Regions from separate parts of the Paenibacillus sp. FSL M7-0896 genome, predicted to be linked through region 3. Evidence: riboswitches for the same ligand, from Rfam matches in the RefSeq annotation. Region 3 holds a riboswitch; each other region holds the start of a gene.

What was found. A riboswitch is a leader RNA that binds a small molecule or an ion and turns the genes downstream of it on or off. The one in region 3 is predicted to bind thiamine pyrophosphate.
Region 1: another riboswitch for thiamine pyrophosphate. It lies ahead of MKY12_RS00515 (ABC transporter substrate-binding protein); the one in region 3 lies ahead of MKY12_RS08480 (thiamine phosphate synthase).
Region 2: another riboswitch for thiamine pyrophosphate. It lies ahead of MKY12_RS12535 (ABC transporter ATP-binding protein); the one in region 3 lies ahead of MKY12_RS08480 (thiamine phosphate synthase).

Annotation. Positions count from the first base shown of each region.
Region 1 is NZ_CP150250.1:116,508-121,467, forward strand. It holds gene MKY12_RS00500 (ABC transporter ATP-binding protein) at 4-828, opposite strand; gene MKY12_RS00505 (ABC transporter permease) at 908-1,669, opposite strand; gene MKY12_RS00510 (MTH1187 family thiamine-binding protein) at 1,666-1,959, opposite strand; gene MKY12_RS00515 (ABC transporter substrate-binding protein) at 2,010-3,083, opposite strand; TPP riboswitch at 3,233-3,343, opposite strand; gene MKY12_RS00520 (hypothetical protein) at 3,416-4,867, opposite strand; gene MKY12_RS00525 (MFS transporter) at 4,916-4,960, opposite strand, start outside.
Region 2 is NZ_CP150250.1:2,977,684-2,982,643, forward strand. It holds gene MKY12_RS12525 (ABC transporter substrate-binding protein) at 1-350, opposite strand, end outside; gene MKY12_RS12530 (ABC transporter permease) at 347-1,123, opposite strand; gene MKY12_RS12535 (ABC transporter ATP-binding protein) at 1,104-1,874, opposite strand; TPP riboswitch at 2,005-2,107, opposite strand; gene MKY12_RS12540 (TetR/AcrR family transcriptional regulator) at 2,176-2,832, opposite strand; gene MKY12_RS12545 (DHA2 family efflux MFS transporter permease subunit) at 3,014-4,534, shown strand; gene MKY12_RS12550 (amino acid ABC transporter substrate-binding protein) at 4,713-4,960, shown strand, end outside.
Region 3 is NZ_CP150250.1:2,017,176-2,022,135, forward strand. It holds gene MKY12_RS08470 (SDR family oxidoreductase) at 1-349, shown strand, start outside; gene MKY12_RS08475 (hypothetical protein) at 531-1,067, shown strand; TPP riboswitch at 1,123-1,225, shown strand; gene MKY12_RS08480 (thiamine phosphate synthase) at 1,344-2,024, shown strand; gene thiS (sulfur carrier protein ThiS) at 2,021-2,224, shown strand; gene MKY12_RS08490 (thiazole synthase) at 2,255-3,019, shown strand; gene thiH (2-iminoacetate synthase ThiH) at 3,048-4,220, shown strand; gene yfbR (5'-deoxynucleotidase) at 4,584-4,960, opposite strand, start outside.

The DNA.
Region 1 (4,960 bases), 1.9 Mb from region 3:
TACTTAGCTCTGGCTCTTCGCCTGCTCTTCGCGCATCCACTCTGAGAGCTGGCGCCGCATCCGGAGGAACTCCGGCGAATCGGCGATCTCTTCGCGGCGCGGACGCGGGAAGGGGACCTCCACGGTGTGGAGGACGGAGCCGGGACGCCCCGAGAAAACATAGATGCGGGTGGAGAGCAGCAGCGCCTCTTCAATGTTATGGGTGATGAACAGCACGGAACGGCGGTTCTCCTCCCACAGCTCCAGCAGCCAGCGCTGCATCTGCTCGCGGGTCAGCGCATCGAGCGCGCTGAACGGCTCGTCGAGCAGCATCAGCTCCTGCGGCGCGAGCATGGCCCGCAGGAAGGCGGCCCGCTGCTGCATGCCGCCGGACAGCATGTGCGGGTAGGCCCGCTCGAAGCCGCCGAGGCCGATCTTCGCCAGCCAGTGGCGCGCAGCCTCGCGGGCCTCCCGCTGCGGGGCGCCTTGCAGCTCGCCGCCAAGCAGGACGTTGTCCAGTGTGCTGCGCCACGGGAACAGCGCGGGCTGCTGCGGCATATAGCTGATCTTGCCGCGCTGCCCGGTCACCGGGATGCCATTCATGCGGACGGTTCCGGTATCCGGCAGCGTAAGGCCGCCGATGATATGGAACAGCGTGCTTTTGCCGCAGCCGGACGGGCCGACAATGGAGACGAATTCCTGCGGCTCCACGGTCAGGGAGACCTGATTCAGCACCTGTGTCTCCCGGCGGCGGTGCTTGAACGACTTGCTGATGCCGCTGACTTCGAGCGCAGGCGGCACACTCCGTGTTCCCAGGCGTCCGTCTCCGTCCGCCTTCTCCAGTTCAATCCTCGTAAGCTCAGACACTTCGCGTAACCTCCTTCAGTTAATTATAAGTACTTCCGTGTTGGGATATCCTCCCGTGGCATTAAGCTTCCTTGCGCGGCTTCCAGCGCACCAGCCATCTCTCCAGGAGGGCAATGAGCGCGAATAATACGAGACTCAGCAGCACGATAATGGCGATGGCCACGAACATCCGGTCCGCACGGTAAGAGGACTTCTGCAGCAGCATATAGTAGCCGATCCCTTTGTCGGCGCCGATCCACTCGGCGACCACTGCGCCCATCACCGCATAAGTGGCGGAGATTTTGAGCCCGGAGAACAGGGAGGGCAGCGAGCCGGGAAGCTCCAGCTTGGTGAAGATCTGCCACTTGCCTGCACCTGCCATCTTCATATAATTCAGCATTACCCGGTCGCTTTGCGTCAGCCCGCCCATGGTCGCAACAGCCACAGGGAAGAAGCAGACGAGGGTGATCAGGATGATTTTGGGCAGCAGGCCGAAGCCGAACCAGATAATCAGCAGCGGGGCAAGCGCAATGGAGGGCACATTCTGGCTGAGAATCAGCAGCGGATAGAGCGCTCGCTTGACCCAGGGCAGCAGATGCAGCAGCAAGGCGGTGAGCAGGCCGATGCCTGTGCCGACCGGGAAGCCGATCAGGGTCAGCCGCAGCGTGGCGGCGGTGTGCTCCCAGATCCCGGAGGCGTTATTCTTCGTCTCACGCGCGATATCCGCGGGGCTGGGCAGCTGGTAAGCCGGGATATCGAACAGCATGACCGATAGCTGCCATATCCCGACAAAAAAGAGGACCGCCACAAAGGGCGGCCACACTAGCTTCCAGGTGCTTCTCACGGCCGGTATTTCTCCGTCAGCTTCTCCATGCTGATGCCGCCCGGATTATGGGCGATCTTGATCTGTGAGATGACACTAGGACTGCCGGAAGCGACCAGCGCCTCATGCATATCACGCACAATATCCAGCAGCTCGGATAGCTCGCCTTCCATCGTAGTCTCCAGCGGATTCACCTGATGCTTCACGCCTGACTTTTGAATCACCTCTATAGCCTTGTCCACGTAAGGGATGGAATCCTCGTTGTTCGGTGTCTTGGGGATTACCTGAATGCTGAGCAGTGTATTAGCCATGATCAATCATCCTTTCAAGTTAAGTATAAGATTCCCGCCATGCGGGTTCATTATGATTCCGGCAAAAATTCATTCGTAAACGTACTCTCCGCATCCAGCGGCTTATCCAGCAGCTTCAGGCCGTACATCCAGTCGGCGTAATTCTTCCAGATCTCAAGCTTCTGCTCACCCCAGCGCGGGGCGTCGTCCTTGTATTTCGGGCTAAGCCATTTCTGACTGGCCAGCACCAGCTTGGGGTCCAGATCAGGTACAGCATCCGACAGTACCGTCGCGGCTTCTTCCGGGTTATCGATAGCGTACTGATAACCCTTGGACGTAGCCTTCAGGAAGGCCTTCACCACTTCAGGATGCTCGGCGATCTCCTTCTCGCTGGTGGTCAGCACCGGTGTGTAGTAATCCAGCTGCGGCGCATAATCCTTAAGATAGAGCATATCCAGCGGCTCCCCGCGCAGCTCGGCTTCCACCCCGGTCCAGGCATAGAAGATCCAGGCGAAGTCAATATCCCGCTTCACGGCTGTGAAAAAGTCCGCTTCGCCGATATTCACCAGCTTCACCTTGGAGACATCCCCGCCTTCGGGGTCCATGATGGCTTTCATGGCAGCCTGCTCCGCAGGGGAGCCCCAGCCTCCGTACGTTTTGCCTTCAAAATCCTTCGGCGTCTTAATATTGCGGTCCTTCGGAGCCGCAAAGCCCGAGGTATTATGCTGAATGATTGCAGCAATCGACACCAGCGGCACATCCTGCAGGCGGGCTAGGGTCAGCGCCTCCTGGGCGCTGATGCCGAACTGGGCTTCGCCGGAAGTGACCATAGTATCAGACCCGGCAGCGCCTGGCTGTACAATCTGTACGTCAAGACCTTCCTCCGCGTAATAGCCCAGCTCCTTAGCTGCATACAGGCCGGTATGATTCGTGTTCGGCGTCCAGTCCAGGGCAATCTTGACCGGAGTCAGCGCCTTAGGTGCATCTGTGGGTGCGACTGCGGTTGCATCAGGTGCAGCCGTACTGTTCCCGGCAGCAGGTGCGCTGGCCCCCGCATTGCCGCTGTTGTTCCCGCCGCCACATCCCGCGACTGTGAGAACCAGCATGGAACTGAGCAGCAGCATTACTGTTTTTTTGACTCCCATTTCTCTTTCTCTCTCCTTCCAGCAACCCCTGGTCTTCAGAGCTTACAGAAACCCTATTCCTGTACATCCTTAGAATCAAAAAAGCGTCCCGAAGATCGGGACGCCAGTTACTTGCGTGAGGGGAATTCAGCTTCAGTACCGCTTAAGGCACTGTGCCGAATGATGATTCCTACGCTGGCATTATCCAGATCAGGTATAAGGGTCAGTATCTTGTGGGATACAATCTCAGCCGGCCAATTCCAGCACCCCTGGTTCTATAAAGTTCACGGGTATTGCTATGTTCTTACGGTGTATTATAGACGGCAGCTTCGACATTGTCCACCCTCTGTGCCTTAATCCCTCGTATAATGCCGCTTCTTGCGGCGGCTGCGGATGCCGTTCCAGATCTCTCTCAGCGTTAAGCCGACACTGACGGTGATCCCCGAGAAGGTCAGGAACAGAGCCAGATACTCGAACGCGGAGTACTCCAGCATTTTGCTCCAGTCAATCTGGCCCTTCAGATCCTCGATGACCTGATTCATCCCGTAGATCCCGCTGATGACCGTAAATACGGTGAGCACCATCAGGAGCGTATCCCGCCGTTTGGCCTGGAATTTGTCCTGATACTGGAACAGGTCATTCAGGGTCATTTTCACCTCATCGAACAGCGCATCATTGCCATACACCTTACGCAGCTGAAAAAAAATCTCCCGCCCCTGCGACTGCGAAATCAGCTCCAGGAAGTAGAATTTGGCCGAGAATTTGTTGATCAGGAAGATCAGATTCTCGATCTCATCGTTGTCGTGGTTGATACGCAGCCGGGAGTGGAGGTTGGCGAGCTTCAGCAGCACGATTTTATGAAAAATACTCAGCAGCATTCCGTAATAATACTCTCCGTACATCTGGCTGATCAGGCCTGCGGCAATCTCCGGCTTCGCCCGGCTCACGCAGCAGAAGGTCTGCTCATTGGTCATATAGTAGGTGTCCGGCCCCCAGCGGCTATAGCAATGCTCCCGGGTGTACTGCTTGATATAATCCGGATCACTTGCACTCATGTAGGGGCTGCCGTCGATGGTCAGACCATCCACCTGAGAGGCACGGTAGAGCATTTCGACACTGATCTCTTCCTCGTCCTCAGGGAGATTAACGCCGTAGAAGGCCTGCACCAGCATTCGTTCATCGACGAAGAAGGGCAGGGTCTCGAAATAATTGCCATTCGTCTCCGCAGGATCGAGATACGGCTCCAGCCCGGCTGCCAGATGCCTGAACACGAAGTCCTCCACCCGGGCAAAAGACTTCTTATGACAATGGATGAAGGTATGCTCATCCTGAACGCTTACATCCTCCAGGTTGCGGAACCGGTCGGCGAATTCGAGTACCATGCTGAAGGGGAGATTCTCCTCCTCAATAGCCACTCTTACCGTCAGGAAGCCCAGCTCGAACGGGCAGAGGAACACATCGGTCGACAGCACGCGGAAGGGAACCGTCTGAAAGGGCATTTGCAGCCCGCACAGCAGATCACTCACCCGGGAAAAGCGGCGGAAGGAATCCCTGTCCTTCTCATGCGGAAACAAGACATGGGCGGCAAAAGGAAGATAGCTGCGCTCCATTTTCTCATGGGATACACAGTGGTTCTCTCCGTAATAGGCATGCTCCAGTTCCTTGTTCTCAAGAAAAAAACGCGTAAATCCATCCTGCTGTAAACTCTCAATCAGCTCTTCATCGACCTCGGCCTTGATGGAGAAGGGGAAAATGAATTGCAGCAAGGCGGTATGCAGAGTGGGCTCGGAATGCAGTTCAGCCATGTGTGGGTTCCATCCTTATTCACAGAATATGGACCTTGTTGTATACAATTACCCGATTCTCCAGGCGGTCACGCTCAGCACGAATAACAGCGC
Region 2 (4,960 bases), 960 kb from region 3:
TTTCCCGCAGCAACAAGCTTCAGCGCATCATTGGTATCGGCCGGCATCTGAATATCAACCTCCAGACCTTCCTCAGCGAAATAGCCTTCAGCCTCTGCCGCATACAAAAAAGAGTGGACAGCATTGGGATACCAGTCAAGCATAATCGTCAGCTTATGGACTGCGCCTTCGGCTCCAGTCCCAGCTTCAGAAGTGGCTGTAGTCCCCGCCGGGGAGCCGGAGGCCGCCGGACTGTTCGTATTGGTGCAGCCTGCCAGGACGGGCAGCATACAGAGCAGCAGAGCAGACAGTAGAACGGTTGGCCTTGAAATCGCATGGTGCAGATAACGGAAATAGCGGATAGTAGTCATGAATAACGTCCTCTTTTCTTCAGAATAATCTTCTCCAGTGCGGCGACAGCCAGAAACAGCAGGATACCGAGCACGGATAACAAGACAACAGCGGCGAACATCTTGGCACTCTGGAGATTCCCTGCCATTCTGCGGCTGAAATAGCCCAGCCCCTGGCTGCCTCCAAGCCATTCCCCGATGGTTGCACCGATCACACAGTACACAGCCGACAGCTTCAGTCCGGAGAAAAAAGAGGGCAGGGCCAGCGGAACGCCCACCTTCCCGAGAATCTGCCAACGGTTCGCGCCATATGTCAGCAGCAGCTCCCGGTAGGCGTCCGTGTTCTTGGACAAGCCGTCATAGGTGCCGATGACCACCGGGAAGAAAGCGGTCAGGAAGACAACGGCGACCTTACTCCATAGGGTGTAGCCGAACCACATGATGAACAGGGGAGAGAGCGCGATCAGCGGAACCGTCTGGCTGATGATCAGCAGCGGGTACAGCGCCTTGGCCAGCGGACTGAACAGGTGCATGGCGACTCCCAGCAGGCAGCCGCAGACCACAGACAGTGCGAAGCCCGTGAGTACCTCAAGCAGTGTAGCCGGCAGATGCACCCCGAATAACAGGCGGCGTTCCTCCAGCAAGGCCTTGCAGACCGCAGACGGAGCCGGAAGAATGAAGGGAGGAACCAGGCCCAGCCGGGCTACAGTCTCCCAGCCGGCAAGCGTCAGCAGGGCGAGCAGGGAAGCCGGACCGTAGTGCTGGAGCAATCTTCTAGGAGCGGCGGTTCTCATATAGCTTCAGCTCCAATTCCTGGCGCAGGGCGGCGAACTGCGGTAGATAGTTCAGACTGTGATGGCGCGGACGGGGTAGACCGGCTGGGAATTCCTGCATCCCGCCGCCGCCACTGCCCGTCATTAGATAGATTCTGTCACTGAGCAGTAGAGCCTCCTCCAGATCATGGGTGATGAACAGCACCGTCTTGTCCAGCTCCGCCCATAACTCGAGCAGCCAGCGCTGCAGTGAGCGCTTAGTAATGGCATCGAGCGCCCCGAACGGCTCATCGAGCAGCAGCAGGTCATTCCCCGCCGCCACGGTGCGGAGTACCGCCACGCGCTGGCGCATCCCGCCGGACAGCTCCTGGGGATAAGCCCCTTCGGTTCCCTCTAGGCCGAAGCGTTGCAGCAGGGTACGAATCTCGGCCACGGCGGCCGCTTTGGGACGGCTGCGCTTGAGTTCCCAAGGCAGCAGACAATTGTCCATTACGGTCCGCCAAGGCAGGAGAAGATCCTGCTGCGGCATGTAGGCCACACTGCCCAGCCTCTTCGCTGCTGTAGCGGACTCGGCTCCGTTCAGCGTAATCCTGCCGTTGTCCGGCTCCAGCAGGCCGGCGATGATTTTGAACAAGGTGCTTTTGCCGCATCCGCTTCCGCCTACGACAGAAATGAATTCGCCGCGCTGCACATTCATGGATAGCCCTGAGAAGACGGGTGTCCGGGACGAACCGGTCCCGAAAGCATAGGATAGATTGCTAATGTTGATCATAAGACTATGTACAAGCCTCCCCGGATTGAAGTAGAACCTGCGCGGAGCACAAAAAAGCCCCATTCATTCCCGGAGGCAATGAATGGGGCGGAAGGTACAGTCGGCTGCGGCCCTGTGACGGGAACCACTGATACATTCTGCTCCACTTCCCTCCGCTGGTATGATCCAGATCAGGTTCAAAGGGTCCGAAGCTTAAGCTCCGTCTCAGTCGGCCGACTCCCCTAGTGAATTAACAGGTGTTATTGAATTCGTAATTGCTACTTAATATACCACAAATTCCCCTCTTGTAAAGAGCAGGCGGTCAGCGCTTCGCCAGACCGGTCACGAACAAGGTGACGATGCCCCGGGAGATGTCCAGCTTGGAGGAGTGGTGCCGCTTTTGCTCATACAGGTACAGATCAGGGCTGAGGACAGAGATTAAGGCCGTGGCCGCAAAGGCAGGATCAATGTCAATAATCTCATCGCCCTCCGCAGCACGCTGCAGCAGCTCTGTCATCATCACCCCCAGCCGCTGAAAAAAAGGATGCTCAAACTGGGTCAGCTGCTTCTTACCGGTGAACTCGGCTTTGATCATATTCAGCAGCTCAGCATACTGCTCAATGAAATCGGCAATCTGCTCAATGCTGCTCTGCAGCTGAGCGAGAGCCGGAGCTTCACCGGCACTGGCAGCCACCTGCTGCTCCAGCCCGGACAGGAATTGATCTGTGCTGCCCTTCAGCAGTGCAGAACAGATCTCACCCTTGTCCGTGAAGCGGCGGTACAGGGAGCCTTGTCCTATGCCTGCCCGCTTGGCAATGCTGTACATGCTGACTGCCTCAAGTCCGCTCTCGGTGAACAACTGGCGGGCAGCTTCAAGAATCCGCTGTACATAAGGATCGGCGGACTCGGGCGGAGCGGATTCTTTGGCTTGCGGAGCTGAGCGCGGGAGCTGTGCAGCATCGGTGTCTGGCTTTTTCATGAGAACCCCTTTCAGAAATAAATCAGCGATTTACAGAAAAATAAATAAAAGAATTGACACAACGGACAATTGTCCGTAGACTATGAATTGCACTTACGGACAGTTGTCCGTTCACTCATTATATAGAACAATCTGCCCGCAGGTCAATGTTGAACGCGGACAGCTCAGGAGGAGAAGAGACATGGATCAGACCTTGAAGCAGGAAGCCGATTTCCGGCTGTCCAGCATTCTGGTTCCGCTGCTGGCCATTATTGCCGGAGTATTTATGGTTGTGCTGGACAGTACGGCGATGAATGTAGCCTTGTCCAGGCTGGTGGTGGATTTCAAGACGGACCTGCATACGCTGCAGTGGGTAGTTACCGGATATATGCTGGCTCAGGCTTCAGTTATTCCGCTGTCAGGCTGGCTGTCTGACCGGTTCGGGGCCAAGACGGTCTTCCTGACGGCGGTAATTGTGTTTACGATAGGCTCGATTCTGTGCGCTACACCAAGCAGCGCCGAATGGCTGATTGTTTTCCGGGTCATTCAGGGACTTGGCGGTGGCTGTGTGCTCCCTGTCGGGATGGCCTATGTGTACAGACTGGCCCCCAAAAGTAAGGTTGGAGTTGTCATGGGGATTATGGGTATTCCCGTCCTGTTCGCACCCGCTATAGGTCCGGTATTGTCGGGCTGGCTGGTTGAATACCATTCCTGGCGCTGGATCTTCCTCATTAATATTCCGATTGGCATCATTGCTGTGCTGATCGGACTGCGCAAGCTGCCGAATGCGGCGAAGAACAGCGTGCCCGGCATGGATAAGCTCGGTATGGTTCTTGGCCCGCTGGCGTTTGCTTCGCTCACTTACGGGGTCAGCCAGGGCGCGCAGAGCTGGACCTCTGAGAAGACGCTGATCGGGCTGCTGCTGGGCGCTGTGGCGCTGATCGCTTTTGTCATCGCTGAACTGCGCTCCAAGACACCGCTGCTGGAGCTGCGGATTCTGAAATCCGTTGATTTCACGACAGGGATCATCGTGCAGTGGATTGCCCAGTTCGGCTTATATGGCGCGTTATTCCTGCTCCCGCAATTTCTGCAGCAGGCCCGCGGCTTCGGCGCATTTGATACCGGCCTGACGCTGCTGCCGCAAGCGATCGCTTCCGGGCTGATGATGCCGGTTGCCGGAATCTTGTTCGACCGGATCGGTGTGCGCTGGCTCGTGGTCTGCGGTCTCAGTCTGGTCTCCGGTGCGTTATTCCAGTATTCCCATGTGGATCTTACCACGCAGAGCCGCGACCTGATCCTTCCGCTGATCATGTGCGGGGCCGGAATGGGTATGATGATGATGCCGATGAATACGCATCTGCTCAACAAGGCACCAAGTCATCTGGTGAACCGGGTAACCTCGCTGACGAATTCGATGCAGCAGGTGATTACCTCGCTGGCCGTCTCGACGCTGGTTACGATTCTGACGGCAAGAACAACGGCGCGCGGTACCGAGATGCAGGAGGCCGCTGCCGCTGCCGGAAAGAGTACCGCAGGCGCTTCGCAGGATGCCTTGCTGCTGGCTAAGCAGACGGTATTGTCGCAGGGCTTCGCGGACACGTTCCACATTATGATGTTTGTCGCACTTGGCGGTGCGGTCCTTGGACTGCTGCTGCGCCGGGGCCGCCATTCCGGAGCTGAGCGTTCCAAGGAAAAGGCGGCACCGGAAATCATGCACGTATAGCTATGCCCACACAGAAGCAGAGCTTGTAACATCCATAGAGCAGCGATTCTCCTTTTGCCGGAGGGTCGCTTTTTTTTGTTGATTTCTGTTCTGAATATCCTGATGCAGGAGCAGAATTTGGGGCAAGCTAAGCTATGGAAAATCAATACAATAGAAGATACGAGAGGGGATTCATCGAATGAAAAAACTAAGTCTAACTATTATGCTGCTCCTGACCATGGTCACGGCTGCGGCTTGCGGAAGCAACAATACGGACAAGACAGCAACGGGCGGCAACACTCCGGCTGAACCTACGGCTGCGGCTACAGAGGGTGCAGCTTCCGGGGAGCAGAACAGCCTGGAAGCCGTCAAAGCCAGCGGCAAGCTGCGCATCGGAACGGAAGGGACCTACGCACCGTTCACCTTCCATGATGCAGACGGCAAGCT
Region 3 (4,960 bases):
TACGATCATTAACACGACCTCCATCACGGCGTATCGCGGCAGCCCGCAGCTGCTGGACTATTCGTCCACCAAAGGAGCCATTCTCAGCTTCACTCGTTCGCTGTCAATGAATCTGGCCGATAAGGGCATCCGCGTGAACGCAGTAGCGCCCGGACCGATCTGGACCCCGCTGATTCCGTCAACCTTTGACGCGAAGAAGGTCAGTGAGTTCGGCGGCACCCAGCCGATGAAGCGCCCGGGGCAGCCTGAAGAGCTGGCACCGGCGTATGTATACCTGGCCTCGGACGATTCCTCCTATGTGAGCGGACAGGTGATGCATGTGAACGGCGGTGAGGTTGTCAACGGATAATGGGTGCAGAATAAGATCTGGATGCAGATTCTTTAATCGGCATCTTCAGAAATCGTGTGCAACATATAAATTCTATTTTTAAAAAGCCTAACCGCTTGCCGGTAGGCTTTTTTTCAGCGCTTGTAACTATTACAATATAATTCCGTCTATTTAGATAATTTGATATGAATAGGGGATTGGGATGCTTAGAAAAAAAGGATTCATTCTATCTGCAGCGGGGATTTTAGTTTTTCTGGTAGTGTTCATTTATTTGACTCCTTTTGCAGGAAGACTTGTGGCAAATACAAGATTGGAAGGAAATGCAAAAAGCATTGGGATTAGAATTACACAGGAATCGCCGCCGCTACCCCTTGTTACTTCCGGGAAAACCCAAATTCCGGTTACCCAAGGCAGCTATTGCTGGGGAAAATTAGGATGTGCGGATTATGCAGGAGGACAATCCATGGTACAGGGGGTTACTCCCACTGCTATAGCCCCTGAGGGGGGGATCAATGTTGCTTTTACTTATAAACCGGCACCCGGCGGGTTAACCGTTCAGCAATTTGTCGATGATAAAGAAGTGCAAATTCCATTGAAGAACGGCTCTTTTAATGCTCCAAAAGAACAAGGCGTTTATTACTACGGCATATCAGCATTCTGGACATCCGAGGATGGTAAATTTTCAGAAGGGAGTTCATCCGTGGCTTTTGTAATTGAAGTAAAATCTACGAAAGAATAGCTCTAACAGGAATTATATGCTAATATACAAAAAGCAAGGCCAAACAATAGCATAGAACGATCACTAGGGGAGCCGCAAGGCTGAGACGGGCGTATCTGCTCGGACCCTTTGAACCTGATCTGGGTTATACCAGCGTAGGGAAGTGGAGAACGAATATTGCAGCGGGGGTATACGGCTAATACCGGTATTCCTGTTTCTATTCCAGACTGCTTCCTTATGGGGGCGGTCTTTTTTGTGTTTGGAGGTAGGGATCAGCGTAGTGCTGAGGAGAGGAAGGTGGACGTGTTGCACGAAATTCATGTCATCTCAGACGGACGGCTCCACCCTGAGAAGCTTGCGGAGCTGGCTGCGGCGGTACATCCCATGGTGGATTATATCCATCTCCGGGAAAAAGCCATGTCCGCCCGCGAACTGCTGGCGGCGGCGCAGCAGATGCTTCAGGCCGGGGTTCCGCCTTCGAAGCTGGTCATAAATGACCGGATCGATGTTGCCTTGGCCGCTGGGGCAGGCGGTGTACAGTTGGCCTGGCATAGCCTTCCGCCAGCCGCAGCACGCGGGCTTGCACCGGGCCTGCGGATCGGCAGATCGGTACACTCGCAGGAAGAGGCTGCGGAGGCTGGAAGGCAAGGAGCAGACTTCTGCCTCTACGGGCATGTTTTCCCGACAGCTTGCAAGTCGGGGCAGCAGGCACGGGGACTTGCGCAACTGGCCGAGGCTGTCCGCTGGAGCCGCATCCCGCTGATTGCGCTTGGAGGGATTACCCCGGGTAATGCCGGAGCGGTGCTGGCCCAAGGGGCGGCTGGCATTGCTGTCATGTCGGGGATCTGCGGAGCCCCGGACCCGGTGGCAGCGGCCATGGCGTACAGGGAAGCGGTCCACAGGGACAGGGCAGCGGAGCTGGCTGAAGCGCTGGATATGGCTCAAACACAGGGCACAGCAGGAGGTGAACAGGCATGAATGTGACCGTTAACGGAAAGAGGCAAAGAATCGAAGAGAGCTGCCGGACACTGGAGGATCTGCTCTCCCGGCCCGAGTGGGCCGGTAAGCTGGTGATTGTCGAACTGAATGGTGAGCTTGCTGGCAGAGAGGTTTACGGAGAGACACTGCTCAGTGAGGGGGACCGGGTGGAGCTGGTTCATTTTGTAGGCGGAGGCTGAACACGAAGACTTATCCCAGGAGGCGTTAACATGCAAGATCCATTGATGATTGGCGGAGTGACTCTAACCAGCAGACTGTTCATTGGTACCGGAAAATACAGCCGCAACACCCTCATTCCCGAGGTGATTACGCGATCAGGCTCACAGGTCATTACCGTTGCTCTGCGCCGGGTGGACCCGGAGAGCAGTGACAATATTGTCAGCCATATTCCTTCCCATATGACCTTACTGCCTAATACCTCCGGTGCGCGCACCGCAGAGGAAGCAGTACGGATTGCCCGGCTGGCGAGATCGGCGGGGCTGGGGAACTGGGTGAAGATTGAGGTCATCAACGACCAGAAATATTTGCTGCCGGATAATACCGAGACCATCCGGGCGACCGAGATCCTTGCAGCAGAGGGCTTCGTGGTGCTTCCGTATATGAGTCCTGACCTGTCCGCCGCCCTGCGGTTGAAAGCAGCGGGGGCTGCGGCCGTGATGCCGCTGGGAGCGCCGATCGGGTCCAACCGCGGACTGCAGACCAAGGAACTGATCCGGATTCTGATCTCCGAGACGAATCTGCCGGTGATCGTGGATGCCGGAATCGGCAGACCGTCCGAGGCGGCTGAGGCGATGGAGATGGGGGCCGCAGCGGTGCTGCTTAATACAGCGATTGCCACCGCCTCGGATCCGCTGCTGATGGCAGAAGCCTTCCGTGACGCGGTAGCCGCAGGGCGCAAGGCTTATCTCGCCGGACTGGGGCCTGTGGAAGAGACGGCGGCAGCCTCTTCACCGTTGACCGGGTTCTTGGCCTGACAGATGGAATAGGAAGGAGAGAACGGTTATGAGCTTTTATGAGACGATGACCCGGCTGGAGCAGCTTCCTTACGGGACGCTATGGAGCCGGTATACGGCAGAGGATGTGAAGCGTGCGCTTCGTGCAGAGCGGGTGGATGAAGAGGGGCTGATGGCACTGTTGTCACCGGCAGCGGAGCCTTATCTGGAGGAGATGGCGCAGAAGGCGCACCGCTTAACGCGTACGCATTTCGGCCATGTGATGCAACTGTTTACACCGATGTACCTGGCTGATTATTGCGTGAATCACTGCACGTATTGCAGCTTCAGTTCTATTTATGATTTTCCGCGCAAAAAACTGACGCTGGAGCAGGTCGCCCGGGAAGCGGAGACCATCGCAGCCACAGGCCTGCGCCACATTCTGATTCTGACCGGAGAATCCCGCAGGGACAGTCCGGCCGGTTATGTGAGGGACTGCGTGAATGTGCTGCGCCGCTATTTTGCCTCCGTCAGCATTGAAGTGAATCCGCTCTCGACAGCAGAATATGCTGAGCTCAGAGAAGCTGGCGTGGACGGTCTGACGCTCTATCAGGAGGTCTACCATCAGGAAACTTATCGTGCGCTGCATGTAAAAGGACCCAAACGCGTCTACCGCAACCGTCTGGACGCTCCCGAACGGGGCTGTCAAGCCGGGTTCCGTTCGGTGAATATCGGAGCCCTGCTTGGCATGTACGAATGGCGCCAGGAGGCGCTGGCCACTGCGCTGCATGCGAGATATTTGCAGGACAAGTACCCGGAATGCGAAATCGGGCTGTCGACTCCCCGGTTCCGGCCTTACTTAGGCGAATTCAATCCCGCAAGCGATGTAACCGACCGTGCGCTGGTGCAGATTATTCTGGCCTACCGCCTATTTCTGCCGCGCTCCGGCATCTCGCTGTCTACACGCGAGCCTGCGGCCTTGCGCGATCATCTGGTCCAGCTCGGCATCACGAAGATGTCCGCAGGGGTATCCACCGAAGTGGGCGGACATTCCCTGGAAGGGGGAACGCCGCAGTTTGAAATCTCGGACAACCGCAGCGTGAACGAGATGGCCGAGATGCTGCGTTCGCAAGGACTCCAGCCGGTATTCAAGGACTGGGATATCCTGTCCGAGCCGCTTGGGTTTGAGATAGGCAGGCTGAATCTGGTTGAGCCTGATGTGACCAAACCGGATGTAATTTAAACTGATCAGGATAAACGAATGAACTTAACTTGACTAGACTAAGCGAATCAACTTAAACTGACCAGACTAACCGTGCCTAACTTAACTTGACCAGACTAATCGTGCCTAACTTAACTTAACTTGACTAGACTAACCGTGTCTAACTTAACTTGACCATATGCAAATAACCCGCTTCATGGCGGGTTATTTGCATTGTATAAGGGTTATAAGTTGCATGTGGGCCAAACGTGTGCGAAAAACCGAACACAATTGGTGCGGATGGAGAAAATGCGGGCCGTTTAAGAGCGGCATTCGCATAGCATTGTTAACACGTAAGTATATCAGCCAACGCTAGGAGCCAACACATGCGAATGTGTACTCTATCTACTCTATAGATTCAGGCTCTCCGGCAGACTGTCCCTGACTCGCACTGGAAGACAGCTCGTCCAGCGACATTTCGAAGCCCGGAGCCATGTGTTTAAGGAAATACTCCATCTCAGGCATCTCCAGCACATGCAGCTTCGCGGCAGTCTGCTCCCTGGCAGCGGCGAATTCGCGGTTGCCTGCGGCGACCTCCCAGACGCATTTCAGGTAAGCGTCCAGCACATCCGCTGCCTTGACGTAGCGGAGCAGTCCGGCATCCTCGGAGCCGGGAGGGCTGGTGTGCGGCTGCAGGAGCGGCGCATAGACTGCGCTCAGCTCCGGCGGGATCATGGCCGCCAGCCGGTCGGCGGCCACCTGCTCCATCTCGCGGAAGCTGG